DNA from 4 places in the Alteribacillus bidgolensis genome. Region 1 is predicted to be linked to each of the others. Evidence: riboswitches for the same ligand, from Rfam matches in the RefSeq annotation. Region 1 holds a riboswitch; each other region holds the start of a gene.
The links. A riboswitch is a leader RNA that binds a small molecule or an ion and turns the genes downstream of it on or off. The one in region 1 is predicted to bind thiamine pyrophosphate.
Positions count from the first base shown of each region.

Region 2: linked by a shared signal. The riboswitch ahead of CEF16_RS12730 (acetylornithine deacetylase) and the one ahead of thiC (phosphomethylpyrimidine synthase ThiC) in region 1 are both predicted to bind thiamine pyrophosphate.
Region 3: linked by a shared signal. The riboswitch ahead of CEF16_RS12790 (ABC transporter ATP-binding protein) and the one ahead of thiC (phosphomethylpyrimidine synthase ThiC) in region 1 are both predicted to bind thiamine pyrophosphate.
Region 4: linked by a shared signal. The riboswitch ahead of thiD (bifunctional hydroxymethylpyrimidine kinase/phosphomethylpyrimidine kinase) and the one ahead of thiC (phosphomethylpyrimidine synthase ThiC) in region 1 are both predicted to bind thiamine pyrophosphate.

Region 1 covers NZ_KZ614149.1:1,957,805-1,965,282, forward strand. The annotation lists gene thiC (phosphomethylpyrimidine synthase ThiC) at 1-868, opposite strand, end outside; TPP riboswitch at 1,014-1,128, opposite strand; gene CEF16_RS09875 (hypothetical protein) at 1,338-1,586, shown strand; gene CEF16_RS09880 (phosphotransferase) at 1,758-2,750, opposite strand; gene spoVID (stage VI sporulation protein D) at 2,740-3,948, opposite strand; gene CEF16_RS09890 (MFS transporter) at 4,205-5,503, shown strand; rRNA gene rrf (5S ribosomal RNA) at 5,901-6,017, opposite strand; rRNA gene CEF16_RS09900 (23S ribosomal RNA) at 6,149-7,478, opposite strand, start outside.
Region 2 covers NZ_KZ614149.1:2,549,284-2,556,761, forward strand. The annotation lists gene tenA (thiaminase II) at 499-1,170, opposite strand; gene CEF16_RS12730 (acetylornithine deacetylase) at 1,172-2,458, opposite strand; TPP riboswitch at 2,531-2,633, opposite strand; gene nhaC (Na+/H+ antiporter NhaC) at 2,771-4,210, opposite strand; gene CEF16_RS12740 (proline racemase family protein) at 4,238-5,263, opposite strand; gene CEF16_RS12745 (NAD(P)/FAD-dependent oxidoreductase) at 5,260-6,450, opposite strand; gene CEF16_RS12750 ((2Fe-2S)-binding protein) at 6,719-6,994, shown strand; gene CEF16_RS12755 ((2Fe-2S)-binding protein) at 6,994-7,329, shown strand; gene CEF16_RS12760 (NAD(P)/FAD-dependent oxidoreductase) at 7,326-7,478, shown strand, end outside.
Region 3 covers NZ_KZ614149.1:2,559,877-2,567,354, forward strand. The annotation lists gene CEF16_RS12770 (dihydrodipicolinate synthase family protein) at 1-332, opposite strand, end outside; gene CEF16_RS12775 (sigma-54 interaction domain-containing protein) at 431-2,179, opposite strand; gene CEF16_RS12780 (ABC transporter substrate-binding protein) at 2,516-3,562, opposite strand; gene CEF16_RS12785 (ABC transporter permease) at 3,559-4,329, opposite strand; gene CEF16_RS12790 (ABC transporter ATP-binding protein) at 4,326-5,123, opposite strand; TPP riboswitch at 5,392-5,496, opposite strand; gene CEF16_RS12795 (hypothetical protein) at 5,640-5,834, shown strand; gene CEF16_RS12800 (IclR family transcriptional regulator) at 6,353-7,108, opposite strand; gene CEF16_RS12805 (gamma-glutamylcyclotransferase family protein) at 7,392-7,478, shown strand, end outside.
Region 4 covers NZ_KZ614149.1:3,764,636-3,772,113, forward strand. The annotation lists gene CEF16_RS18735 (efflux RND transporter permease subunit) at 1-1,830, shown strand, start outside; TPP riboswitch at 1,895-2,008, shown strand; gene thiD (bifunctional hydroxymethylpyrimidine kinase/phosphomethylpyrimidine kinase) at 2,290-3,102, shown strand; gene thiM (hydroxyethylthiazole kinase) at 3,115-3,951, shown strand; gene thiE (thiamine phosphate synthase) at 3,944-4,576, shown strand; gene CEF16_RS18755 (oxidoreductase) at 4,803-5,837, opposite strand; gene CEF16_RS18760 (FAD-dependent oxidoreductase) at 6,219-7,478, shown strand, end outside.

The DNA.
Region 1 (7,478 bases):
CCACGCCTTGTTCTGCTTGTTCAATCAATGTGTCACGATAAACCTCCCAAGTGAGATCTTCGGCAACTCCATTTACTTTTTCTAATGCTTGATAAATAGGAACGGTGCCAACAGGAACAGCGGAGTTTCGAATAATCCACTCCCGCGTTTTATGAATATTTTTACCTGTTGATAAATCCATAATATTATCAGCACCCCAGCGTGTTGCCCATGTCATTTTCTCCACCTCTTCTTCAATCGAAGAGGAAACAGCAGAATTTCCAATATTCGCATTAATCTTAACATGGAAATTCCGGCCTATAATCATTGGTTCTGTCTCTGGGTGATTTATATTGGCAGGTATAATCGCACGGCCCTTTGCTACTTCATCGCGTACAAAGGCAGGATCCATATTTTCTCTTATAGCGATAAATTCCATTTCAGGCGTAATGATTCCTTGTTTTGCATAATGGAGCTGTGTTACATTACCTCCTTGTTTTGCACGTATCGGTTTTCGTTTTAAATTAGGAAACACTTGATGATTAGTACGGGGATCATTTTCATCATTATATCCATTATCTTCAGGCTTCATGTTTCTACCTTCATATTCTTCCACATCCGCTCGTTCATGAATCCATTTACTGCGGATGGCAGGAAGACCTTTTGAAATATCAACCGAATATTCAGCGTCCGTATAAGGCCCGCTCGTATCATAGACACGTAGTGGCGGATTATCTTCTTCTCCGAAGCTGCCGGTTGTAGGACTTAGTTCAATTTCACGCATAGGAACCTGAATATCGGATCTTGATCCTTCGACATAAATTTTTTTGCTGCCTGAGAAGCTAGACATGATAGAAATGTTTTTTTCATTTAATGAGGATGTGGACATAAAAAAATCTCTCCTTTTCAATCTGATAATCATTGATAAAGGACGAGACCTAGAACATAGCCTGGCGCTGAAAAAGTGAAGTACATAAAAAAGCCGGATCCATAAAAAGATGGACCCGGCTTTGTATGTAGAAGTAAATTCATCAGTGATGATTTTCTAACTTCCCTACGCTGGTATGATCCAGATCAGGTCCAAAGGGTCAAGAAACTTTCACGCGTTTCTTTCTCAGCCCAGCTTATTGGACTCCCCTAGTTAATTGATTTATTCTATTTGATTTCAGTATAAATAAATATACGGGATAAGTAAACACTTATCTTGAAAAATAAAACTTTTTTACTTTTGGACTTCATTATATATAGGTATCTAATACCGATTAGGCTTGATATAACCTTTCATAAAAATATGGCGGACACTCTTTCTAGATCCTTGCATAAGCTAAAATAAATACTTTAGGGGAGAAGGTGGAAAAATGGGGTATTATCCTCCTCCTTACCACGGACCGCCGCGTCCTCCATATTATCATCCCCCGAAAAAGCATAAGAAAAAACACCGAAAGCAGCCGTTCTGGTGGAAAAAATGGAAGCTTGCTTGTTCGCAGATTCTCATTCCTTTAATATGTTTTCAATTATTTCGAACGTTGATTTTTCCGACCAGTTTTGATGTTGTGTTATTAATTATCCTTGTCAGTTTAACTGTTTATTGCTGTTTTACTTGTTAGCAGGACTACAAATCAATCTTTCGAAAAACTTAATTTACTACGCTTAAACGAAAGCTTCATATTTCGCATAAAAGCATAACGTTTAGACCCGTCCTTTAGCAAAGTTAAACTTTCCTAAAGTGTAAACAAAAAAGCTCCACTTTGGTCCGTTTTGCCTAGTGGAGCTCCTTTTTATTCTTCTTTATCTTCGGATAAATCAGGCCAAGTATCGAGATCTTGTTTTATTTTTTCTAACATCCAAATTCGTTCTTCTAATTGGAAAGTTAAGGTATGTTCATCTGCGAGAGTACGGTGGCTTGCTCTTAATAAAAATGGGTACATGCTCGTTTCATCTAGCAGCTGACTTTTTAGAAGCGCCTCATCCCCAGCTTTGAATGGGAAATGGTGATCGTACGTTTTTATCCACGGATAAGCCTGAATAGGTTCCCACATTCTTTCTTTCATACAGGAGCGGTAAAGCCATGCGATGTCATGTAAAGGATGCCCATCTGCTGTGTGTTCGAGATTAATAAACCTGTAATTTCTTTTTTCATCTATGACGAGATGATCAGGCGAGGGTCTGCCATGACAACGTACCATTCGAAGCCTCTCATTTTCTGCAGCTGTCCTTTCCCATTTATCGTACCAGTACAAGGAATCTTTATGCAGATTATATAAAAACGGAAAATGTATAAGAAACGCTAGTTCAAATGGAGAATAATAGCGCTTTTTTTCTATACTATCCGCCATAGCTTCTAGTTTAAGCAGCTTTTGGTCCCGTTCTTTTTTAAAAAGTTCTCCTTGTTCTTTCCAAACATTTTCTGGAATGGTTTCTTTGTATTCAGTGGAACGATGAAAAATCGCCAAAGCCTTAAAAAATTCTGTTTCATGCTGCAGTCCTCGGCATTCTGACCCCCATGGCGTCAAGTAATACATCATTTCATTTTCATTGCTGCACCATTCACCATAGTTGGTTCGAAGTACTGGCACCACTGTTTTCATTTGTTGTTTTTCAAAGAAACGGAGCGTCTGTAGAAAACGCTCCGCCTGTTGATTGTTTAATTGGGTTTCTTTCAACGCAAATGTGCCTTCTTCCGCTTCTACTTTTGCTATTTTATCAAATGTTTGCACACGAATTGGATGGATAGGATAACGTTGAAGAATATATTCGATATTACCCTTCATTTTTATTACTTCCTGCAGCGGATGCCGGAATATATAAAATTTGCCCTTCTTCTAAATGCTCATTGTCCAGGCGATTGTAACGGACAAGATGGCTGATTGTAATATCATAGCGTTCAGCAATGGTATCTAGTGATTCGTTTTCTTGTATGATGCACATTTTCACTCGTGAAAATTCTTCTTCTCCTTTCGTCATGACTTTTGTTAAATACAAGGCATTGTCATCGCGGTCCGACATCGATGGACTTGTTGATTCTTCCTCGCTGCTGTCTTCCTGTTCTGTTTGTACTGTATCCACTTCTTCTATATCCTCAGCGCTTGGCTCTATTGTTTGAACGTTCTCTGATTCCGTTTCATCACGACTGTGAAAAGAGGTAACAATAGGGGAGCTGCTTTCCTGTTGTTCTTTTGCTTCCACAGATTGGTTATCTATTTGATCCTCTTCTTGTTCATTATCTTCTTGTTCATTATCTGATATTTCGTTGTTCCTATCCTCTATAATTTCTTCTTCTGTTTCTGTTGAAAATTCTTCGTTCTCTTTTTCTTCATCTGATTTTAAACCTTCTCCCTCGTTAAACGCCTCTTCTTCTGTTTCTTCTGTCACATTTTCATGAGACGTTTGAAAATAAGAAGAAAAAGTGCGGTCATATGGACGTGGAAAATCTGGTGGTGCAGCTTCTTCTGGCTGATATTTTGCCTCTATATCCCACCGAGGCATAGGCTCTGGCGCGGTGAGCGGTTCACTTTGTTCTTCTTCACGTGCTGTTTCTTCATTTTTCATACCCGTAATACTTACATCAGCTGTTAGTTGAATACAATCAGGTTCTGGTAAATCATAATCAAATCCATCTATTTGCACATAAATATCATCAAGGTTATGAATCCGATTTAATGGTATGGTTACATCCACCGGAAAAAAGTGTTTAATTTCACCAATACCATCATCTCTTTGGTCATCTTCTTCTACATATTGAGGAGAAGGATTATCATCTGTTGGTTCCTCATTTCTCTCTTCTTCAAGTGGACGATATTCCCCTTTTAAATGAAGTCCCCCTTTAATTGCAACATAATCCATTTTTTCTTCAATCCGAATATCCGGTTCAAGTCCCAGCGACAGCAATTCCTTCATTTTCTGTCCTTTATCGAGCCACACTGATTCTTCTAAATTAAAAGTAAGTGCTGATGAACGTTCAGCTCCCATGAATGGCCCTCCTTTATATATGTTTTAAGTACTTCCTAGATTGCATATCTTCAGATGATAGTTCGTGAACAAAGAATCGCTCAACGGACAATGGAACACTTTATTCATTGTTGTCCTTTTCTGTGCTAATACTATTTCAATGTATGCATCACCAGCCGCATCTATGATGCGAAAATTATTTTACTAATCGTTGCCAGTTTTTCATCGTATTGATAAGATATATGAGTGCCTCAATAATGGATAAGGAGGGAACTCTATGGCTAGCAAGAACAACTCATCCTCGTCTTCAGCAGGAAAACAAACCCTCCCGGTGAATCCTCCATTTTTTTATGGATGGATTATTGTACTTATTGGCGGCTTAGGAGCGTTTTTCTCCGGTCCGGGGCAGACCTTTACATTTTCTGTTTTCATAGATGCCTATATTAAAGATTTTTCGGCCTCAAGAACTGTCATATCAAGCATATATTCAGCAGCAACATTATGTGCTGGCTTTACCTTATTTTTAATTGGAAGATTAATTGATAAAAAAGGGCAGCGTTTTATAGCTGCCGCTGTTGGAACCATGCTGGGGATAGCTTGCTTTTGGAATAGTATGCTGCTTGGTCCGATTATGATGTTTATTGGGTTTTATATGCTTCGTCTATTCGGGCAAGGTTCCATGACATTAGTACCGAATACTCTCGTGCCTCAATGGTTTGATAAACAACGCGGACGGGCGCTCAGCTTTATGACGCTTGGCATCCTTATTAGTGCTGCTGCTCTTCCTCCTGTTAATTTGTATTTAATTGAAACATGGGGCTGGCGCTTTGCATGGCAATTTTGGGGAGTACTATTACTGATTCTATTTGTGCCGCTCGCTATTATTTTCATACGTAATAAACCAGAGGATGTAGGACTGCTTCCAGATAATGCTGGTAAAGGGGTGGAGCAAGCAGAAGCAGCCGCGGCTTCTGCCAAAAAAAGAAAAGCCTCTTCATGGTCAATAAAAGAGGCCGTTCGATCTAGACAGTTTTGGTTTGCTCTGCTTTGCGCAGCCGTTCCAGCATTAATCAACACGGGAATTATGATACATCTGTTTTCTATTCTTGGAGAAAAAGGAATAGACCGGACGGTTATCGCCTTTTTATTAAGTCTTATGCCGATAGCAGGATTTATTTTCACACTTGCAGCAGGGTTCATTGTGGAAAAACTGCCTGTGCATCACTTATATGCCGTTAGCTTTCTGTTAAACGCAGGCACCCTTGTTCTTTTAATTTATGCTCAACAGATTTGGTTGATTGTTATTTACATTATTCTTTGGGGTATTTTCGACGGCACGACAAAAATATGCAACAATATTATTTGGCCGAATTATTTCGGATTGGAAAATTTAGGGAAGCTCAAAAGTATGGCCACTACCACCGTTGTTATTGGATCAGCACTTGGACCGCTGCCGTTTGGAATGGCATTTGATCACTTTGGAAGATACAATGAAATCTTGTGGATTATGATGATTCTCCCTCTTGCAGCTAGTGTGCTGGCCCTATTGTCACCGCCGCCGGTTAAAAAGGAATAAAAACAAAAAGCCTGAATGGAACTGTCCCAACCTCATGGGGCAGTTTTTTGTGTAAAAAAGGAAAGAATTATCGTTTAACGTGACAAGAAAAGGATTCACACATCTAAACATTAATAACGGGGAGACCGGTTCTGGCTGTCCTGTTTTTCCTCGTTTTAAAAAGATGATATCCGTGATTGCAGGCAAGTAACAGCTTGATGAGGTTAGACTAACGTTTACAGGACTCCAATTCCAAAATGTACTTCCTCATTCACCGCAATGTAAATCTCCACTGTCTATGTTCATTCAATTGTGAAACCAGTTATGAAGAAGCCATTAGAAATCCTATATTTCAGTTTTGGTTTAAGCAGCAAACGCAAAAAAACTGCCAGAATTCTATTCTGACAGCTTCATTATGGCCTGGCAGCGTCCTACTTTCACAAAGGGTTGCCCCTTCATTATCATCGGCGCTGAAGAGCTTAACTTCCGTGTTCGGCATGGGAACGGGTGGAACCTCTTCGCTATCGTCACCAGACTTTGGATGGAATCGTTTGATCATCGTCTTAGGAGACAACATCTCAACGATCCTTTTCTTGATAGGGAATTGCTCCCTCAAAACTGCATAACGAAATACATGAGCCGCTCTACGAGGCGCTTACCTTTGTTTTGGATAAGCCCTCGACCGATTAGTATCTGTCAGCTCCACGTGTCACCACGCTTCCACCTCAGACCTATCAACCTTGTCATCTGCAAGGGGTCTTACTAGCTTGGCGCTATGGGAAATCTCATCTTGAGGGGGGCTTCATGCTTAGATGCTTTCAGCACTTATCCCGTCCACACGTAGCTACCCAGCCATGCTCCTGGCGGAACAACTGGTACACCAGCGGTGTGTCCATCCCGGTCCTCTCGTACTAAGGACAGCTCCTCTCAAATTTCCTGCGCCCGCGACGGATAGGGACCGAACTGTCTCACGACGTTCTGAACCCAGCTCGCGTGCCGCTTTAATGGGCGAACAGCCCAACCCTTGGGACCTACTTCAGCCCCAGGATGCGACGAGCCGACATCGAGGTGCCAAACCTCCCCGTCGATGTGGACTCTTGGGGGAGATAAGCCTGTTATCCCCAGGGTAGCTTTTATCCGTTGAGCGACGGCCCTTCCATACGGTACCGCCGGATCACTAAGCCCGACTTTCGTCCCTGCTCGACTTGTAGGTCTCGCAGTCAAGCTCCCTTTTGCCTTTGCACTCTGCGAATGATTTCCAACCATTCTGAGGGAACCTTTGGGCGCCTCCGTTACTGTTTGGGAGGCGACCGCCCCAGTCAAACTGCCTACCTGACACTGTCCCTGGACCGGGTTACGGTCCGAGGTTAGAATTTCCGTACAGCGAGGGTAGTATCCCACCGACGCCTTCACCGAACCTGGCGGTCCGGTTTCCAAGGCTCCTACCTATCCTGTACAAGCTGTACCAAAATCCAATATCAAGCTGCAGTAAAGCTCCATGGGGTCTTTCCGTCCTGTCGCGGGTAACCTGCATCTTCACAGGTATTATAATTTCACCGGGTCTCTCGTTGAGACAGTGCCCAAGTCGTTGCACCTTTCGTGCGGGTCGGAACTTACCCGACAAGGAATTTCGCTACCTTAGGACCGTTATAGTTACGGCCGCCGTTTACTGGGGCTTCAATTCGGAGCTTCTCCCAAAAGGGATAACCCCTCCTCTTAACCTTCCAGCACCGGGCAGGTGTCAGCCCCTATACTTCGCCTTGCGGCTTCGCAGAGACCTGTGTTTTTGATAAACAGTCGCTTGGGCCTATTCACTGCGGCTCTCCAAGGCTATTCACCCTAGAGAGCACCCCTTCTCCCGAAGTTACGGGGTCATTTTGCCGAGTTCCTTAACGAGAGTTCTCCCGAGCGTCTTAGAATTCTCATCCCACCTACCTGTGTCGGTTTGCGGTACGGGCACCTCTTCCCTTGCTAGAGGCTTTTCTTGGCAGTGTAG
Region 2 (7,478 bases), 590 kb from region 1:
CACCGCATACTTAAAACGGTCTAAAACAGCCATAGCACTAGGAGCTGATTGAATCCCAGCCCCGAATAATAAAATCCAACATTCCTTGACATTCTGCGGAGCATAAGCTTTGATCCTTTTACCAAATAATACTTGATCTACGCCTAAAGCATTAATAGCCGGTTAAAAACCGGCAAAACGATAACTAAAATGGCGATCGTATCCATTAAGTAATTTAAATTTTGTTAACGTTTAAACATACCTTATTCAAAGCTTCCCCTTCTAAATTTACAAAACGGAAACAAAAACAAAATCACTACATTCCTAATATAGAGCAACACTTAAAAGGTTTTAATACTATAAAAACTGGTTTCTAATATCTAAATCTACCATTCTCCGCAATACCAAGGATTATAAACAGTTTATTAAGATAAAAACATAGAAAAACCCGAATAATCAGCACTTTATACGTGTCAGTTATCCGGGTTACAAGTCGTTATAAACCTTTTTATATCCGAGTTATTCGGTAGGCCACATTTCCCCTTTATACGCCATATCCCAAAACATATACTCAAACCGCGTCGTGTTTAAGAAAATTTCCTCAAGGTGCTTTAGTTCATGCTCTGGTTTTCCATGAGTCAGCCGATCAAGCATGTTGATCGTCCATTGGGTTAACTCCTGAAACTCGTCGTCGGCATACATGTTAATCCATTCGCCGTAAAATTCGTGGTCGCTTGCTCCAGGAATCTGAGAAAGAGATTTTCCAATTTCCGCATAACTCCACATACATGGCAAAAGGCTTGCAACCAGTTCTGCAAGACCGCCGTTTTGTCCGACTGCCAGCATATAATGCGTGTAAGATACAGTAACAGCAGCTGGTTTCGCGTTTTCAAGTTCTTCTTCACTGATATCAAATTTCTTCGCATACTGGCGGTGAAGATCCATTTCAGTGTTTAAAGTAGAATCCAAGAGTTTTGCGAATTCACCCATCGTTTTCACGTCGGAGGCTTTCGCTGCGCCGATCGCAAACAGTTTTGAGTATTCAATTAGGTATAAATAATCCTGAATCATAAAATAACGAAATTTTTCTCTATCAAGTGTTCCATCACCCATTCCTTGTACAAACGGGTGATTATGATTCTTTTCCCAAATCGGTTTGACATTTTCATATAGTCGTTCGCTAAATGCCATATTAATCCTCCTCCCTTTCTGTCGAGCACCAGTTATAAATGAGTGAAATCATTACTTTTGTGAATTGGACAAGCTGATCAATAGAGACTGATTCGTTCACCGCGTGAGCATTTTGAAGATCCCCCGGGCCATAAATTAAGGTCGGGATGCCAGCGTCGCCCAGCCAGCCTCCATCGGTAACGGTTGGAGACATGCTGATTGGCGCTTTTTGACCAAATATGTCTTGATGTGCTGTTTGCAATACTTTTGTTCCTTTACCATTTTCCTCAATATCTAACGAAGGAAAAATTTCGCCGCGGTCTTCAATCATCGACGTCCCTCCCCATTCAAATAATGGAGGGTTTTCTCGCAGCCACGGGTCAGCGTCAGCGACACGGCGAATATGATCTTCGACTTCTTTTGCTACCATGTCGTGATCTTCATCTGGATAAAAGTGTACGGTAATCCAAAGCCGGCATTCATCTGCGACAAAAGCAGCATGGCGCCCCCCTTCAATGACTGCCGGATTTATGGTGTTCATCCCAGCTGGAAAACCAGGATAAGATTTTGTAACGGCCCAGTGTTTTTCCAGCTCTTGCAGTCCTTCGATGATTTTCGTCATTTTCTCAATAGCACTTGCCCCTTTCACACCGCCTCCAGCATGAATCATATTTCGGCGAGTAGCGTCATGATACGTCTGCGGACTTTTCACCGTAATCCAGCCGGTGATGACGCCGCCCTGCCCTTGAATATTCAAGTCACTTGTATCCACAACCACGGCTAAGTCGGCACTGTATCCTCGTTTGCAGCATTCCAGTGTCCCAGCTTCCCCAACTTCTTCTCCTATAACGGATTGAAAAATAAGATCTCCGGGCAGGCGGATGCCTTGTTCTTGCAGCAGTTTTACCGCAAATAGCGCTCCAGCAAGGCCTCCTTTCATATCCGCTGTTCCTCGGCCGTAAAGTCTGCCGTCTGCTGCCACTGGCTCAAATGGACCGTATTTCCATGATTCATTCTCTTCATCGACCTCTGCGACATCCATGTGTCCGTTAATAATAAGGCTTTGATGTGTTTCAGGATCTTCACCTTTCCACGTCCCGACTACGTTAGGATCACCGGGATACACATCCCAAACGTCTGTGTTAAAGTCGTGTTCTTTTAAAAATTGTTCGATAAATTGCTGTGCTTCTTCTGTGTTTCTTGCTGGCGGGCTCGGTGTTTGAAAGCGGACTAAATTTTTTACAAGTTCAAGAAGTTCATCCTGTCTTTCTTCCACCAGTTGATTTAATTGCCAGAGTGTTTTTTCCACCTTATCCCTCCTCTTAAAAAATAAAAACCACTCTAGCGAAGAGTGGCTGTACATATTATGGTTGTCCCATACTTATATCCGCTCACACTTCCCTACGCTAGTATTAACTAGTTCAGGTTATAGGGTTAGGACAACCGCCCTTCTCAGCTGTATAACAGCACCCCTAGTGTCAAGCCTACCTATTTTTTTGTTGGAATCCTTTAAAGACAACATAGCATAGAATAATCATATTTAAAACTAAATTTTCATATTTTTTTCACCCTGGCTGACTCAGTCGAACATTTTATATTATACTATTTTTCGAAGTTCTTGTTATGCTTCAAATTTTGTTGTATTCACCGTTGAATCTTCGTAATTTTCTGTATACTCTTTGCCTTTTGTGTACCATATAAACTTGCCTGTAAAGCCGTATAGGAGAGTAATAATAATTACAAGGAAATGAAACCATAGAAAAGGCAAGTACGCCATTGTTGAGACACCTAATGTTACTGCCATAAAAACCCCGCCATCTGACCAAGGGACCATAGGCGTTGTAATAGTTCCTCCTGCTTCTGTGTTTCTTGAAAGTACACGTTTATCGATATTTAAGCGATCATAATTTTCTTCTGTGATTTTACTTCCGGTAATTACAGAAACATAGGCAGCACCGCCGAAGAAATTCCCAAAAAATGCAGCAATTAATGTTGTTAGTGTAGTTTTCCCAGCATTATCGGCCCATTTTAACAATGTTTGGCAGATGACATGCAGGATACCAGCAGCTTCCATTAAACCCCCTAAGCCTAATGCGAGTAAAATTAATAAAATAACCTCTAGCATGGACACCATTCCGCCACTATTTAACAAAGTATCCATAAATTCAATACCTGAATCGATGGAATACCCTTGATAAGAGGTTTGAATGGCATCTAAAAACGGAATGCCCTGAAATGCAAAACCCCAAATAACTCCTAAAAACGCACCAAACGTAATAGTAGGAATGGATGGTTGCTTCATCGCTAAAAGAGCGATAACAATGAGCGGCGGAACCAGCATATACCATGATATATTAAATTGACCCTGCAGCGCTCCCATAGCTTCTTCGGCCCTTGTTAAATCGACGCTGTTTCCTACATAGAAAAAGCCAACAAATATGAACAATAGACTTGCGATTCCAAAAGCAGGACCGCTTACATAAAGCATTGACTTAATATGTTCAATGATATCTACCTTTGTTAAAGAGGCGGTCATTACGGTTGTATCCGATAATGGAGACAATTTATCGCCCACATAAGCACCGGAAATGACCGCACCTGCTACTAAGGGGAGAGGGATTCCAAAGCTTTGTCCAATACCAATCATTGCAATCCCTGCCGTACCTGCCGTTCCAAATGACGTGCCCGTAGCTAGGGAAGTAAGCGCACAAATAATAAGTGTAGCAAACAAGAAAATGTTTGGACTTATAACAGATAAACCGTAATAAATAATGCTTGGGACGATGCCTCCTGCAATCCAGGTTCCAATTAAAGCCCCGACAGTAATTAAAATAAGCACCGCTTCTAATCCATTCGATATTCCCTGGAGCAACCCATCTTGAAGCTTTTTGTAACGCAGTCCTATCCACAGCCCGAGTCCTATCACCATAAACCAGGAAGTAAATAATGCTAATTGAATAGGAAGTTCCAGCAAATTTATAAAGCCAAACATAATGACAATAAATAAAATTAAAACCCCTATCACTTCATAGACTGTCGGTAACCTCGCTTCTTTTTTCAAACCCCTCACCCTTTCTCATTTATTATTTTAATGATCTTCCATTTCAGGAAGCAGCAAAAAACCTTCTGTCAAAGGATCTTCCGGATCCAAAAAAAACTGATGTGCACCCGTTATCCATGCAGAACCTGAAATCTGGGTTTCTACCGCACAAACGCCTTGTACATTTATTTCATCTAGAACCTGTCCTTTAAAAACACTGCCTACAATGCTTTCGTGGCAAAATATTTCTCCTTTTTTAATTTCTTGTTTTGCAAATAGTGTAGCAAGCTTGGCTGAAGTTCCCGTACCGCAAGGAGACCGATCTATCCCAGCTGGAGGAACGACAACAGTATTTTTGACATGTACATCAGAATGTTTTGATGGTTCGAAAAATTCTATATGAGTAAGTCCATTAATAAAAGGCTTTTCCGGGTGTCGTATCACATGTTCTTTATTGATTTTCTGCCTGAACGAGACAGCTTTTTCTATAATACGAGCACTATTTTCCGGCGTTAAATCGAGTGAAAGGGAACGAGCATCAATTATTCCGTAAAAATTCCCTCCATAAGCGATATCACAGGCGATAGTTTTTTTCATTTCATCATCTTCCACTTCGATCGATTCCAAAAAAAATGAAGGGACATTGTTAAACGTTACCTCTTTCGCCCTTCCATCTTCTATTTTGATTTCCACTCTTACTAATCCCGCTGGTGTCTCTAATGTTAATGCGGTACACGGTTCTGTCATATCCACTTTCCCAGTTTCTACTAAAGCTGTACAAAAACCAATCGTATCATGGCCGCACATTGGGAGATATCCTCCCGTTTCTATATATATCACGCCCACATCTGCGCTGGGGTGGCAAGGTTCAAGCAAAACAGCTCCTGACATTACATCATGCCCCCGTGGTTCATACATTAATAGTTTCCGGACCCAATCATAATTCGTTTTCATATCCTTCATTTTTTCTTCTATCGTTTTGCCTTGTAACGAGGGAACGCCACTTAATATGGTTCTGGTCGGGTTCCCTCCAGTGTGAGTATCTATGGTATGGAAAACATGCTTTGTATTCATAGTGCGGCCTCCTTTTTTTGGAAACGGTGTAAACTTAGTTTATCTACTGGAACAATTGTTTTTTCCTTTTCTTCTATCAGTTCCTGGATGAGTTTTCCTGTAACAGCGGCAAGGCTTATTCCATCTCCTTCATGCCCTGCTGCTATATAAAACCCTTTATATCCTTTTACCTCTGAGACAATCGGCAAGTGATCAGGTGTCCATGGCCGTAGACCAGCATAACTCCGAATTATAAGCATATCTTTTAATTTAGGGTAGAATCGTATGGCGCGATGGGCAATTTTTTTTACTACATGGAAATCCACTTTTGTTTGAAAGCCATTAAATTCTCTACTGCTTCCAATAAGAAAATTCTGGCTCTCTGTTGGTTCAAATACGAGGGCAACTCCATACTTTTCCGTTTCAGCATCCACTTGTCTTTCTCCCCCGAATTTAGATATAAGATAACCAAATTCCATAACTTTTCGCATCCCAAGAGGCATTTCACGCGCGGCAACAATAATATGACCCTTTCGAGGCTGAATAGGAATATCAATATCTTCGTCAAGCATTTTACTTATTAAAGGCGCCCATACGCCGCCAGCATTTATGACCTTATCAGCACGTATAGCCCCTTTGCTTGTATCAACTACATACTGATTGGTCCCTATTTCTTTTTCTATATTGTTCACTTCCGTATGGGAATAAAAGGAGGCACCATATAATTTTGCTCCATCAATCAGTGCATAGGTCATCAAATAGGGATTGACCGTTGCATCACTTGCACATTCCAGCCCCCCCGGAAGATCATCTGCGAAATACTCGGACTCCTCCCTAAGATCAGCTCGGTCAAGCATTCTAAATGGAAGGCCTGCTTCTTCTTGCTGATTAACCCATTTTTGGGCTGCTTCCATTTCTTCATCTGTTTCACAAACAAGAATACTTCCTGGATTTCTATACTCAAAAGAACCGTTTAATTCTCCCTTTAGTTCATGTACCAGCTTCTGGCTGACTAAAGACATTTGACTATCAAACCCAGGATCTTTATCAATTGCTAAAATATTACCGTCACACTTAGAGGAAGTACCTGAGGCAAATTCTCCTTTTTCGATCAGGACAACATCATGACCGGCTTTGGCAGTGTAGTATGCTATCGCACTGCCTATTATCCCTCCTCCTATAATCAGGGCATTACAATTTTTTCTCATGTAAACCTCCTTTCTGCTCTCTCCCTTTAACTAATGCAAGCAACATGCCAACGTTAAAGTAAGCATATTTTCCTCCACACTTCTTATAAAAGTCTAAATATTTAGAATAAATGTCTAAACATTTAGACTTTTGACGATATTCTTAGATTTCACCAAAACTTCTAAAAAGCTAAATAATTTCTTCCCCCGTTAACTTGGACAGTTTTATACAAGTTGTCCTATTTGGCTAGATTTTTGCATGATATTAAGGTCAAAAGGAGGAACATAAATGAGAAAAAATGATACTATTATTTGCCGCTGCGAGGAAGTTACATACAAGGACCTATTAAAAACAGCAAATACGTATCAATGTACAGCAAGAGAATTAAAGCTTCGCACTCGTGCCGGCATGGGAATATGCGGAGGACGTACATGCCGTTTTTTAATAGAAGGTATTGCACAAGCAAACAAATCCAATGAAGTAAGTTTTTCTAAAGAGGTACCTCTTAAATATCAGCCTCCCATCCGCCCTATTCGATTCGACTCTGGAAAGGAGAATGGATAATGGATAATAGAATTAAACATCACCCGATTTTAGGAGATTTAAATCATTGTAGTTATTTCACTTTCGATTTTGATGGTAAAACGATCAATGCTCGAGAAGGGGAAACGGTTGCGGCCGCTTTGTTAGCAAATGAGATTCGAACGTTAAGACGGCACGAAGCAACTGGTAACCCGCGCGGTTTTTATTGTAATATTGGACATTGTTTTGAGTGCCGAGTAGAAGTGGATGGACAGCATGGTGTCCGTGCTTGTATGACCCTTGCCAAAAAAGGAATGAGCATTCGAAGTCTTCATAGTCTTCCAAAACCCTTTCAGAAAGGAAAGTGGAGTAATTGAAGTACAGCGATACCGTGATTATAGGGGCTGGTCCTGCAGGATTAAGCGCTGCGATTACTTGTGCAAAGCATGGGGTAAAGGTGACTGTCATCGATGAATTTATAAAACCTGGCGGAAGATTGTTAGGTCAGCTTCACGAAGAAAAAAAA
Region 3 (7,478 bases), 600 kb from region 1:
TTATAATTAATAGGAGGCAACGCCATTATTCCGTCTGCACCTGCTCGTTTGGCATGGCTGGCCCATTCGACAACCTGTTTCGTAGACGGAGCTCCTGTACCTGCTAAGACAGGCACCCTCCCATTGGCTGCTTCAATTACTGTCTCCACAACTTGCGCCCTTTCTTGCGGGGCAAGCGTGGCATACTCCCCAAGAGAACCTCCTGGAATTAAGCCATCTACTCCTTCTTCGATTAACCAATCACACAATTTGGTAAGACGTTGATAATCCACCTCGTACTCCTGCGTAAAAGGAGTGACTATTGCTACATATACTCCATTAAAATAAGCCATTTGCCTTCCCATCCTTTCATTTATAAAGATACGTTATATTTTTAATGCAAAAATAATGCCACATCTGCAAAATTTACAGACGTGGCACTATTTAATTTCTATTCGTTATCTAATTGATGTTTATTTAGTTTATTGTAAAGTGTTGCACGTGAAACTCCCAATGTTCTTGCCGCCAGATTTTTATTACCACTTTCCTGTTCTAGTACGTTACGAATAACGTTTCTTTCATGTATCTTCATTTCTTCTTTTAAAGATAGAACTTTTTCTCTTTTAAAAGAATCTATCGTTTTTGTCGTCCCTGAAGAAACTCGTCTTACTCGCTCAGGAAGATCGCTGGAATGAACGACCTCACTTGTACTAAATACTACAATGTGTTCAATCACATTTTTCAATTCTCTTATGTTACCAGGCCATGAATATTCCATTAAGCTTTTCATTGCTTCAGGTGACACAAGCTCAATTTGACGTTGATACTTATTGGATAATTCGTATAGATAAAGATGAGCTATGTCGACAATATCATCTTTTCGCTCTCTCAAAGGCGGGATCGTTAGCGGAATGGTGTTTAACCGATAATATAAATCTTCTCTGAAGTTGCCTTCATGTACGAGTTTTTCTAAATCTTTATTGGTCGCAGCCACTACCCGGCAATCCACTTCAAGTTCTTTTGTTCCGCCAACTGGGAAATAACTATTCTCTTGTAATACCCTTAAAAACTTTACCTGCATATCCAAAGGAAGTTCACCAATTTCGTCTAAGAAAAGAGTCCCTCCCTTGGCAAGAGCAACTTTCCCCGCTTTTCCTTTATTTAATGCTCCAGAAAAAGCACCTTTTTCGTACCCAAACAATTCACTTTCAAATAAAGTTGGTGAGATAGCTCCACAATTAATCGCTATAAATGGAGCATTCTTATCTTCTCGAATATAATGGACCGCTTTAGCAAACAGTTCTTTTCCAACGCCTGTTTCTCCATGTATTAAAATCGTAGCATTGGTTGTAGATATTTTTTTGATTTTTTCTTTTACTTTTTCTAATTCTTCACTTTTGCCATTTATCATAAGAAAAGGATCGGGTTCAGCGTGGAACTTTTGCATTTTATTTTCTAAGTCACTTATTTTCTGGTTGGCTTGATAAAGTTCGCGATTTAGTTGTACTTGGCTTGTAACGTCCACTTCAGCTGCAACTGCACCAATGATTTCGCCTTCCAAATAAATAGGTTGAGAGTTTATAAGCACAAATAAATCCGGTCTTGGTTGATGCTGATATCGTTGAAAAGCCTGGCCTGTATACAACGAATCTCTACATTTTAACATTGATTCTTTAAAAAATTCTGTCATTTGTCTTCCCAATATATCTTCTTTCTTTATAGAAAAAATCTGCTCTGCCCCTGATGTCCACACTACGGTTCGTTCTTCTTCATCGATCATGGAGATAGAAGTGTCCATGGTATCAATCATCGCTTCAAAGTAAGCATTTAAATGTGCATAAGAAGCATATAGTTCTAAAAATGCTTGTTTAACATCTAAAACCCCTATTGGTTGATCACTTTTACCTACCACTACTGCTTGTTCCGCTTCTTCCAAAACAAGCATCATTTCTTTTAAAGATTCCGTTTTTTTTACAGTCGGAACAGAGACGGAGAAACAACTCACGAGCTCTTCCGTTAGTACTATATTATTTTTTTCTCGGCATACAAACTTAAAGTAATTGCCATCCTTTTGATAGTAGTACAAATGATTCTCATCCCGATACCCTTTGTGAATACTACTTAAAAGACTATTTATATTAGAAAAAAAGGACACATCCGTATCAATCAAATCTTCTACATTAGGAAGTTGATGTCTCATTATGGTACACGGCCCCCTGTATAAATATTTAGACTAGTATACAGTATTTTTATGTAAAGTGTAAAATTTATTAGACAGTATAACTTTCACAAAACCCAATAGCACTCCATGAACAAGAAGATCCAATATCATTTTTAAGTAGAGAAAATTCTTTATTCTTCCATTTAAACCCCTTGACCTTAAAATAAACAAGTTCTGCCAGTCCAAATGGTGGAGCCTTAGTTTTACTTATACTTTAATTCTTTAATAAAATTAAACATTCTTAAAGTAGAACAAAAAACAGGCTTGATACAAAATCGTGTCAAGCCTGCGTTCCCGTTTTGCAAAAGTCCTAATCTATTCAAGGTTCATAAAAATCTCTTCCGTCTCTGGTGTTTCTTCAATATATCCCGTCTCATTCAGCCATTCCATCGTTGCTTTCCAAGACTCGGCACTTTGGCTTCCAAAAGGTTCTTCTTCTGTTTCCATTTTGTCTAGCAGTACCTCAAGGCTTTCTTCTTCTACTTCCCGTTTTAGAGGAAAATTCTCCTGATCCTGGTGATCAAGCAAGATGTCTAGACTCTCATCTGGGTTTTCTTTCATAAATTCATAGCCCTTTTCAGCTGCTGCCCAGAACGAACGAATTTTTTCTTCGTTGTTTTCTATATTCTCTTCATTTGTCACCATGACGAGTTCATAAAATGGAGGGACTCCGTAATCGACCGGGTTAAGATAATCAACCTCGTGGCCTTCGTGTTCAAGAACCGGTACTTCATGGTTAATATAAGCTCCGACTACAGCGTCTGTTCTTTCCGTAACAATGGCTGAATTAAGTTCAAAACCGATGTCAATTAGTTCCACTTCATCAAAATTGCCGCCATCTTCTTCTACCATTGTTTCTAGAATCGGTTCATTTACGGGAATTCCCGGATATCCGACTTTTTTCCCTTCTAGATCTTGAGGGGAATCAATATCAGCACCTTCTAAGTGGACAACATGGTTTAACGGTGATCGTACGATAGCAGCAACAGAAACGACCGGCACTCCTTCATTTCGCGCTGTGATAACGTCCGGCTGATAAGTAATACCCAAGTCAACTTCCCCTGTGGCAGCAAGGTTTAAAGGATCCGTTGGGTTTGTCGGAAACTGAATGTTCACATCCAGACCTTCTTCTTCAAAATATCCCTTTTCCTGTGCCGCATATAAATAACTATGTACAGCGTTTGGATACCAATCCAGCATAACGTCTACTTCTTGAAGCTCTTCCTCTGCATCTTCATCTCCTGCTTGACTGTCTTCTTCATTACTTTCATCAGCATTGCATGCTCCAAGAGCAGTGATTGAAAATGCCAGCATCCATGCCATATTCTTACGTTTGTTTGTCTTCCACCATCTTTTGTTCATTCTTTATCACTCCATTTTGTTGTTGTTGTTTTTTCTAAAAGTTTTATGGCTAAAAATAATAAAATGCCTAACAAAGATAAAAGAACAATCGGAGCAAATACTCCTGCGCCATCCATTTGAGTCATCATACGGCGGCTAAAGTAGCCAAGCCCTGCGTTTGCCCCCAGCCATTCTCCAATAGCAGCTCCGATAACACTCATCGTTACCGCGACTTTCATACCAGAATAAAAATATGGAAGAGCAGATGGTACTTTTACTTTCATAAAGATTTGTTTAGAACTCGCTCCCATCGTTTTTAGCAACTCTTCAAATTCACGGCTTGCCGAACGCAGACCATCGAACGTGCTGACCGTAATAGGAAAAAACGTAATTAAAACAGTAACGGCTACCTTACTCCAAATCGAATATCCAAACCAAAGGACGAAAATAGGCGCAAGCGCTATAATTGGAATCGTCTGCGACGTAATGAGAAGCGGAAAAAAGCTCCGCTCGATCACTTCGTTTTGGTTCATCCAAACCGCAAGCCCTACTCCTGATACGATAGAAATGCCAAGTCCAATAAGGATAATATTTAACGTTGCCGGCAAATGCACGAAAAACAATATATCATGTAATTCCCACAGCTTAAGCAATATCTCTGTCGGGGAGGGCAGGATGTAACTTTTATCATAAAGCCGTGCTCCGACTTCCCACATCATTAAAAGAAGTGCCACAATAATGCCCGAACCTGCATAGGAAAGCCAGCTATTTACCCTTTTCTTTTTCATAGCTGCACCTTCGATGTCATTTTGTTTAGCAGCTCCTGTTTTAATGCCATAAATTCAGGATCGCTGCGAGTGTTTCTTTCTCTTGGACGGCTTAACGGAATGATGACTTCTTCTAAGTTATTCTCGATGGGCGGCTCGGTAAAAAGAAGGACACGGTCCGATAAAAACAGCGCCTCTTCTATATCATGTGTAATAAAAATCAGTGTTTTCTGCCAGGTGCTCCATTGTTCAAGCAGCCACTCCTGCATGGAAAAACGAGTCATAGAATCAAGAGCGCTAAACGGTTCATCGAGCAGCAAAATGTCATTTCCGCTCAGCATCGCTCGTAAAAACGACACCCTTTGTCTCATCCCGCCGGATAGTTCGTGGGGATATTGGTGCTCTGTGCCTGCCAGGCCGAACTTTTCTAAGTGACTTATTACTTGTTTTCTGGCTTCTTTTTTCCGTACGCCCTTTATTTCCAACGGCAGCACGCCGTTTTCTAACACGGTTCTCCAAGGAAGCAGCAAATCATTTTGCGGCATATAGCCCACTTTACCTAGACGATTTTTTTCTTCTTTTTGGTTAATGAAAATGTTTCCTTCGGCTGGATTCTCCAGCCCCGTCGCCAGCCTGAAAAACGTAGACTTCCCGGAACCGCTTGGCCCAAGCAGGCTGACAAATTCACCTTTACGGATATCAACGTTAAGCTGTTGAAAGATAGAAGAAGATTCCTGGCCGTAATGAAAAGAGACTTGTTGAAAGTGAAGTTGGGAACCAGATGATTCTGGATTGATATTGTTTGTTTTAACCATAAGGCAGCCGCTCTTTCTGCCTGGCTGGATACCAGCATTTTATATATTCCATGCTCTTTTCATCCTTTCTTTTCTCAAAAAATATGGTCTTGCTCTTTTATTTCAACACTCTTCGTTTGGGATTCAGCGCTTTGCTTCTTTTGCTGCGCTTCCCCCATTGGAATTCAGCACTTCCAATAAAAAACCACTCTAGCGAAAGAGTGGTAGTGGTTGTGGGCATAAAAGAAATGGACAAGCCCATATCCGAGGCTGATCTTTATCATTTATTTTATGCTCGCTCACACTTCCCTCCGCTAGTTCTAACTAGTTCAGGTTCCAGGGTTAGGATAATAAAATCCCTCTCAGCTATTTTCTAGCACCCCTAGTGTGGAAGTTATTCTTATTTTCATTTGCTACTTTGTACTTATATCTATCTTCCACATTAGCATAAATACTTTCATTCGAAAACCTTTATAGCTTATAAAACGTCTCGTTTCTGCACAAATTAGAGATATCATTTTAGGAAGGAGGATTTTGATGGAACGAGAAAAACGCCCGCCAAGAAACATCCCAAATAACCAGCAAGAAGAAGAATGGAGAGAGTTTCCTGCTCCACAGGAACAAGTCGCTGACGCATTTGTGGAAGGAACGGTAGTCGGAGAAATAGAAGAAGATCGAGAGGCTGACATTCCACCCGATGAAGAAGGTATTATGGAAAGCGAAGAAGAATAATCACGAAAAGCACAACCCCTTGAAAAAAGTACACAGCACCTGTAACAATGCCAAACTGGCTTGTACAGGAGGTACTGTTTTTGCCCAGAACGTTCTCTGTTTTAGCAGCATCCTTTATTAAATTAGAGCTCAATACCTCCATTTTAAAAAGGGAGCATGCCTAACATCCGTTGCAGCTGCTCCCTTTCACATTCTCATCGCTCTCACACCCTTTTTAATGCCAGATACCCCCTAATAAGATATATGTTAGATTTTATCAACTGCCCTCTTGTCTACACGCATAAACAATAATATTCTCATTTTTCCGCCATCACTTCTTTCCTTATGTTAACTCTTCCATTCTTTTTTAATATTACTCACTTACGGCCGAAACATAGGGTAGTATTTTCCATATATCACCTCTGTATCTGCCATATTGATGGGAGGAATCATTTATTTGACTATATATTCTCACAAACAAATACGTAGAAAAACACCCAATTCCTTAATATTGAGAAAATTTTATTCTTATGAGGAGATTATCTAACCTTTTTCAGCCAGCCTAATTCCTCAGATATTTCAACCGCCGCTCGTGTGACCAGTCGAATATTGTTTTTTAATTGTGTTTCTTGAAATCTCGTTTCCGGTCCTGCAATACTTAGAGAAGCCACCACTTTATTCTCCCAAGAAAAAATAGGTGCCGCAACACTTGCTGTTCCTTCTGTCGTTTCACCAAATGACATAGCAAAACCCTGGTTATTAATGATAAGAAGTTCTTCTTTTAATTTCTTAGGATCATTTATTGTTTTTTCTTGTACTAATTCCTCTATAATTTTATTTCTTTCCAAGAGGTTGAAAAAAGCTAACATCACTTTCTTAGAGGCACCTACTGAAAGAGGGAGTCTCATGCCTGTCGGCTCTGCTATTTTTAAAAGCTGCGGTGAGTCGATACAATCAATAAACACGCCTTCATTGTTTTCAGGCACGGTTAAATATACACTCTCTTTTGATCTGCCAGCAATTTTTTCCATTACCGGAAGAGCAGCGTTTCGAACCGATAAATTATCTCTTATCGACAAGCCAAGTTCCATTAAAGCAAGACCGAGTCGGAACTTTTTTGTCTCCTTGTTTTTGTACACAAATCCACACTCTGACAAACAAGTTAACAAACGGTGTACTGTCTGAACGGGAAGGTTAAGTCTTCGGCTTATTTCTGTAGCACTCCACTCTTCCTTTTCTTCACTCGGTTTAATCGTTGTTAACAAGGTTATAAACTTGCTAACCACACCTGACATTCTTGTTCCCCCTTATCTAAAAAGATAGAGTGTCAATACTATGATAAGTTAATGAACTTATATTTTTAAAAGTTCTGTTATATTTATTTACACGCTTTCTTTCCATATGGAAACATTGCCTCATATGATGGAAACATAGTCATGTGTTATATTGGATTAGCAACATATTATGAAATAATACCATTTTTTGTAAGGGGAACTAGACTTTCCAGTAAGTCATAGAATATACGGGATTTTTGCTTACAACTTCCCTAATAGAGTCAAAAAGGAGAGAAGAGCAAAAATGAAAAACCTTCCTGTTTTTGTATATGGAACATTACGACATGGACTACGGAATTATCAAAGCTATTTGAATGGAAGAACAGAAAAG
Region 4 (7,478 bases), 1.8 Mb from region 1:
AGACAAAATTCTTCCTTTATAAAAGGATTAGAACGCTCTATTAAATGGGTGTTAGGCCATCGATTTATTACTTTATTTATTACATTTCTTTTGCTGGCTGGCGGTGGTGCTGGTCTCACAGCAACAGGCATTAACTTTTTACCGGCAACCGATGATGGATATTTTACAGTAGATGTCGAAATGGATTACGGAACGAATCTGGATAGGACGACAGAAGTAATCGAAGATATTGAAAATATACTTGATGATGAATCGGTTGTAGCAGATTACATGTCCGTTATCGGTTCCTCCGAAGAATCGGCTGGTATGGGCGGACCTTCTGGGTCACATGAAGCTCAAATGTTTGTAACGATGACCGATTTAGAAAACAGAGATCAAAGCACAATCGACTTTGTCGAAGAAATTGAAAGTGAAGTTACAAGTGTGGACGCTGATGCTGACATTTCATTATCGACTCAGGCAGCAGTTGGCGGTGGTGAAGCAAATACGGTTGTCTTTTCCGTCAGTGATAATAACACGGAGGAACTAGATGAAGCGGTAACGGCTATAGAAGATGATTTAAACGATGAGGATGATGTTAGAGAAGTAGAAACATCTGCTGATGAAAGAGCACCTGAAATGCAAGTTCGTGTAGATCAAGATGCAGCTCGTGATAACGGGTTAGTTCCAGCGCAAATTGCAGACATTGTTCACAATGTAACACGCGGGGAAACAGCCACTTCTATACAAACGGACCGTAATGACAACTATGATGTGATTGTAAAGTATTCTGAAGAGTCTCTTGAGAATCAAGAAGATCTAGAAAACCTTCTTATTCCTAATGGGGAGGGAGAATACATTGCGCTTGATGATTTGGCTGCGATCGAAGAGGGAGAAGGCCCGGCTGTAATTAACCGATTGGATCAGGAGCGAAGTGTAGAGTTTACAGTAACATACAGTAGTGATACAAATTTAAATGACATGTCTTTGTTGATTGAAGACATTATTGAGGATGCTGATTTAGCAGACAGCACCAGCTACGCTTTTTCTGGGGAGCAAGAATTGCTTGACGATGCAATTGACAGCCTTGTATTTGCGTTTCTGTTAGCATTGTTATTTATCTATCTGGTGATGGCAGGTCAATTTGAATCTTTTAAGTATCCGTTTGTCGTTATGTTCAGCGTGCCGCTTGTCGTTATAGGGGTGATGCTTGCCCTAACTATTACACAAACGCCGCTTAGTGTAACGGTCTTTATCGGTTTGATCGTGCTGGCTGGTATTGTGGTGAACAATGCGATCGTGCTGGTTGATTATATTAACCAAATGAAAGAAAAAGGAATGCCTGCAAGAGAAGCCATTATTGAAGGGGTAAAACAGCGTACCCGCCCAATTTTAATGACAGCTGTCACTACGATTTTAGGGGTTGTTCCGTTGGCTCTTGGCCTTGGAGAAGGCACAGAAATTCAGCAGCCAATGGGGATCGCTGTGATAGGCGGACTAATCAGCAGTACATTCCTTACATTGTTTGTCATTCCTGTGGTTTATAGTTTCTTTGATAAAGAGACAAGAAATATGAATAAACGATATGTAACGCCTGAAGGCAGGGTTGTATATTCCTATGAACTTGAACACTATTTCCAGGAAAGTGCTGCTCAAGAAGAAAATATGCTTCCGGAAAGCACCGATAACGAACCGGGATCAGGTAAAAACATTCACAGTACAGATCAAAATGAACATTTATCAAAAGATGATATTATTTATCTGTTAGAACGTATTCTTCAGCATTCAAAAGGAAAGTCCAATAATGAAGAACAAGAAAACAAAGAAGATAGAGACAAAAAGAATGAGTAACAAGTAGAAGCTGTTATTTGACACTGTCATCGGTGTCAAGTAACATGGAAATAACTTAAAACAAATGATCCACTAGGGGCGCTGTGATAGCTGAGATGATGCAAATTGTTTTTGAAGCATCGGTCCCTTTGAACCTGATATGGGTAATACCATCGTAGGAAAGTGGAGCGAAGACTTGTAATGTGGTATTAATATGTCGACCGCTCTCTTTTCGGAGAGCGGTTTTTATACTATCGGAAAGTTTAACTTTGCTAAGTATAAGTTAAAGAATAAGGCTTCCACAATTTGGACTTGGCGGCAAGCCGAGTAACTCTGTTGTAAAAATGGTGATGTTAATCAGGATAAGCAAATCAACGGCACACGTGCAATTGCCGCACTGCCATAGGCTGCGGCGTTTTAGGCGGTTTTTTTACAAAGGTAGACAGGCAAAGTTTTTCAACTTGATGAGGAGGTAATAATATGAGAAGAGTACCAAGTGCTTTATCAATTGCTGGGACAGATCCAACCGGCGGAGCAGGAATACATGCTGATTTAAAAACATTTCAGGAATGCAAAGCCTATGGTATGGCCGTGGTCACTTCAGTTGTAGCTCAAAATACAAAAGGGGTCCAGGATGTTTGGCATGTCCCGCTTGAAATGGTGGAAAAACAAATGAAAGCAGTTTTAGAAGATATTCGGCCAAATGCTGTGAAGACGGGCATGATTGCTACACCGGAAATGATTGAGAAAGTGGCTGATTTGTTAGACGGACAAGATATCCCTCTCGTAATCGATCCGGTTATGGTGGCAACAAGCGGTGACTCACTAATGGAACAGGAATCAACATCGTTAATGAAAAATCGTTTAATGCCTCTTGCTCATGTGGTTACGCCTAACATAGCAGAAGCTGAAACACTGACAGGATTAAGCATTAAAACCCAGAAGGAAGCAGAACAAGCAGCTAAAATGCTTGTAGATGATATGGGTGCGTCAGCAGCAGTTGTTAAAGGAGGGCACTTTACAGGTGATGCCACTGATATTTTATACGTTAACGGGCAAATCGATTATTTAACAGCCCCTCGAACTGATACAAACCATACCCATGGTACAGGCTGCAGTCTTTCCGCTTCTATTGCAGCTGAATTGGCAAGAGGAAACACTATTAAAGAAGCTGTCACAAACAGTAAAACGTTTATTTCTCAAGCCATTCACGACACACTGGGTATTGGTAAAGGAAACGGACCCGTAAATCATTGGGCTTCTCGATTAAAAAAGGATGATATTTTAGTTTAAGGAGGAGCTGACGTGAGAAGTAAAGAAGCAAGTAAACTTTTAGAACAAGTAAGAGAGCAAAAACCATTAATTCATAACATTACAAATGTGGTTGTTACCAATTTTACTGCAAACGGCATTCTATCTATGGGTGCTGCCCCCGTAATGGCGAATGCTGTGCAGGAAGCAGCTGATATGGCTTCAGCTGCGGATGCGCTCGTTTTGAACATTGGCACCTTAAATGATGCACAAATAGAAGCAATGATGCTAGCAGGAAAGGCCGCAAATGAAAAAGGAATCCCCATTGTGCTTGATCCTGTAGGAGCTGGAGCGACGGCTTACAGAACAGAAACGGCTCGTAAGCTTCTAGAGCAGCTAGATATTACGCTGCTCAGAGGTAATGCGGCGGAAGTGTCTGAGATAGCAGGTTTAGAGAGTGATATTCGCGGCGTAGATGCTTCAGGTGGAGAAAAAAATATGGAAGCTATTGCCTCTCATGCGGCCAAGACCCTAAATATTGCTGTAGCAGTGACAGGAGCCAAAGATGCTGTAGCTGATAACAAATGTTTATACTCGATTAATAATGGTCATTCCATGCTGACAAGGATTACAGGTACTGGATGTTTAGCTAGTGCGGTCATTGCAGCCTTTCTGACTGTAACAGAAAAAACCGCCTCAGGAGCCGCTGCAGCATTAGGTTATTACGGTATTGCAGCAGAAAGAGCAGAAGGATTTGCATCAATGCAAGGTCCTGGAACCTTTCAGATCGAATTACTTAATGCCCTTTACCACGTTGGAGAAATGGATTTCAAACAACAACTCAATATTGAAAAAGAAATATTAGATCGCGGGGGTTCAACTCATGAATAAAGAAAATCTTTTGCTTTATTTTATTATGGGAAGTAATAATACATCACAACCCCCTTCACAAGTTTTGAAAAAAGCAATCAACGGAGGCATTACATGCTTTCAATTTAGAGAAAAAGGCTCCGGTGCGTTAAAGGGAAAGGAAAAAGAAACACTGGCAAGAGAACTGCAATCCATCTGCTGCAAACACAAAATACCGTTTATTGTAAATGATGATACAGAACTTGCTATTTCTTTACATGCAGATGGTATTCACGTGGGACAAGATGATGAGTCTATCCAGGAATTAAAGAAGAAATGTCCATCTTCTATGATTATTGGTGTCTCTGCTAAGACGATAGAAGAAGCGGAAGAGGCAGAAAGGCAAGGGGCTGATTATATTGGAACCGGGCCGATGTTTATGACGACGACTAAAGAGGATGCCGAATTACCTATTGGACCCGAGGGCATATGGGCGTTGAGAAAACAAGGCATACAGCTGCCAATCGTCGGCATTGGCGGCATCAATGAAACCAATGCTGTGGAAGTAATTGAGGCAGGTGCGGACGGGGTTTCCTTTATATCTGCTATCAGCCAGGCTGATGATCCAGAAAAAGCAGCCAGCACATTAAAAGACAGGTTAACCTAAAGGAAAATTTTCGCCACACTGTTACCGGTAAACAGGATTAAACCACGGTTTCCACCATGAGGATTGGTGAAAACTGTGGGTTTTTTATTCTAAGAGTAAGAATCCTGCTGCTTGAGATGTAAAACTAAGAAATTTTTAATAAACGTTCGACTTATAGAAACAAACACTGAAATAGAGAACGTATTAATTCCTCTCGCGGCGTTTTGCCAATGTTAGCACCATAATATTAGGAATGAAAAGATACAACAGTATGATTTTGACTGCTTTTCTCCGCTAATTCTATAACTTTAATAACGCGGGCTGCTTCGTGTGCAGTTACAGGTGGTTGATGACCTTCTAAAATAGCATCACGAAATTTGATATAGTATTGTTCGTATGCTCCTTTTACACTTGGTATGTTTCTATTTCCATTTTCATCTGTCAGGATGGCCTGATTATCTTTTAAATCTTCTCCCCATCCTTTATCTCCAGGTTTTCCGCCAATCTTCAACATGTCTTCCTGGGAATCCAGTCCATACTTAACGAAGCTTCCTTTTGTACCATGAACAATGTATCGGGGGCTGTCACCAATTGCCATCGATCCTGAACGAAGGATCACACGTTTATTTTCATATCCTAAAATAACATGAAAATAATCTGCGGTTTTTCCGCCTTCACGCTGCACCTGGATATCTCCGAAAATCGTCCCGGGTTCTCCGAATAACAAAAGAGCTTGATCAACCAAGTGGGAACCAAGGTCATACCAAGTTCCTGAACCAGGAAGATTCTGTTCCCTCCATCTATCCCTTACGTCAGGACGGAAACGGTTCCACACCGCTTCGTATGTATGTACCCTTCCAAGCTCTCCGTTTTCCATACATTCTTTTAATGTTAGAAAATCATTGTCCCAGCGTCGATTATGGTAGACGCTTAAAAAAAGTCCTCTCTCTTCGGCAATGACGGTTAGTTCTTCTGCTTCTTGTAAGTTCGGTACAAATGGTTTTTCCAACACGACATGCTTGTTGTGCTCTAGTGCTTCTTTTGCCAGTTGATAATGAGTAGTATTTGGCGTAGTTATAATAACAGCATCTAGTTCAGAATGCCGGCACACGTCTTCTGCACTGCTCATTACTTCAGCTTCCGGAAGCTGGCCTTTTACCTTGTCAGGATTAGAAGAGGCAACGTGGGTAATTTCTATATTTTTTACAGTATCAATTACAGGAGCATGAAAGGTAGCCCCAGAAAAGCCAAAACCTATCAATCCTGTTCTAATATAAGACATATGATCACTCCTCTTGTGGTGGCATACATTATCTCTTGGTTCTTACTTCGTGAACGTATTGGTTTTTCCTTCTTCTCGAGCGCTGCTAAAAATGTGGTTTGCTGTCAAGTCTATAACTTTTAGACAAAAATTCTTCTCCATTCCTATTTTTCAGCACTGCAGAGGAGGACAGTTGACAATGAAACTATGCCACGCAGAACTAAACTACTTGATCACTCCTAGACACTAACACTTATCCCAGAAGTTATCATTTCTAACATAATAAAATAAAAAACTATGTCATGTTTCCTTCCTAACTTGTAGAATATCTTTTTTAAATAAGAAACAATGAAAATTAAGAATGTGAAAATAGAGATGGAACGTTCTGCTGGAGGGAGAAAAATGAGAAAGAAACTAATTATTATAGGAAACGGTATGAGCGGATTGCGTTTCATAGAAACGATCATTTCTCACGATAGTGACTCTTTTTCTATAAGATCTTTTGGTGAGGAACCAACGCTTCATTATAATCGTGTCAAACTTTCTTCTTATTTACAAAATGAAACAAATGAAACTTCTTTGTTTTCTCATACAGATGCGTGGTATAAGGAGAACCGCGTACACATGCATGTAAATGAACAAATTATTCGGATAGATACAGATAAAAAACTCGTTTATACGAATAGAAATGAAACATTTCCGTATGATCAATTAGTTTTAGCAACAGGTTCAAACCCAGTTCAATTAAATATCCCGGGACATGATAAAAAAGGAGTATATACTTTTAGAACTTTGCAAGACGCAAAGGACCTTAAAGCTCTGGCTGCAAAAGCACAACGAGGTATTATAGTAGGTGCTGGATTTTTAGGATTAGAAGCAGCTTATGGTCTTTCTAAAGCAGGGATGGACGTAAACGTCATTCAAAGAGGCGATACTTTATTGACTCCCCAGCTAGATGGCACTGCTTCTCTATATTTACAGAGGGAATTAGAAAAGCGTGGTATCTCTTTTTATTTCGATCAATCACTTGAAAGTATAAAAGGGAAGAAACGAGTAGAACGCGGGATCCTGCAAGATGGTACGGAAATTGATACTGACCTGGTACTCTTTACGGTTGGCATTAAGCCGAATATAGAAGTTGCTAAAGAAAGCGGGATTAAGACAAACCGCGGCATAGAAGTTAATGATTATATGCAGACAAGTGCAGCGGATGTGTATGCAATAGGAGAATGTATCGAACATAACGGTATTTCTTATGGACTTGTTCCGCCAGTATATGAACAGGCTGAAATTGCTGCAAGTCATATTTGTGATAAGCAGAAAACAGCTTATAACGGCTCACCGTCCTACAGCCATTTAAAAATTGCTGGTATTGATTTGTTCACTGCTGGCAGCATCGAGGAATCCGAACAAACAGATAGTATTGTGCATGCGGACAGCACGAAGCCGCTATATAAAAAATTGGTACTCCAAGATGATGTGATTAAAGGAGCTATTTTATTTGGTGAAACTTCTTCAGCAGATGATATTTCAAAACGAATTATTATTCAAAAAGCCTTATCTTTTCAAGAAAAAAACCAGCTGCTTTCCGATAAAAATATGAATGAGGAATTGATTGATTCTTCTCCAGAAACTATTGTTTGTAAATGCAATCAAGTAAAC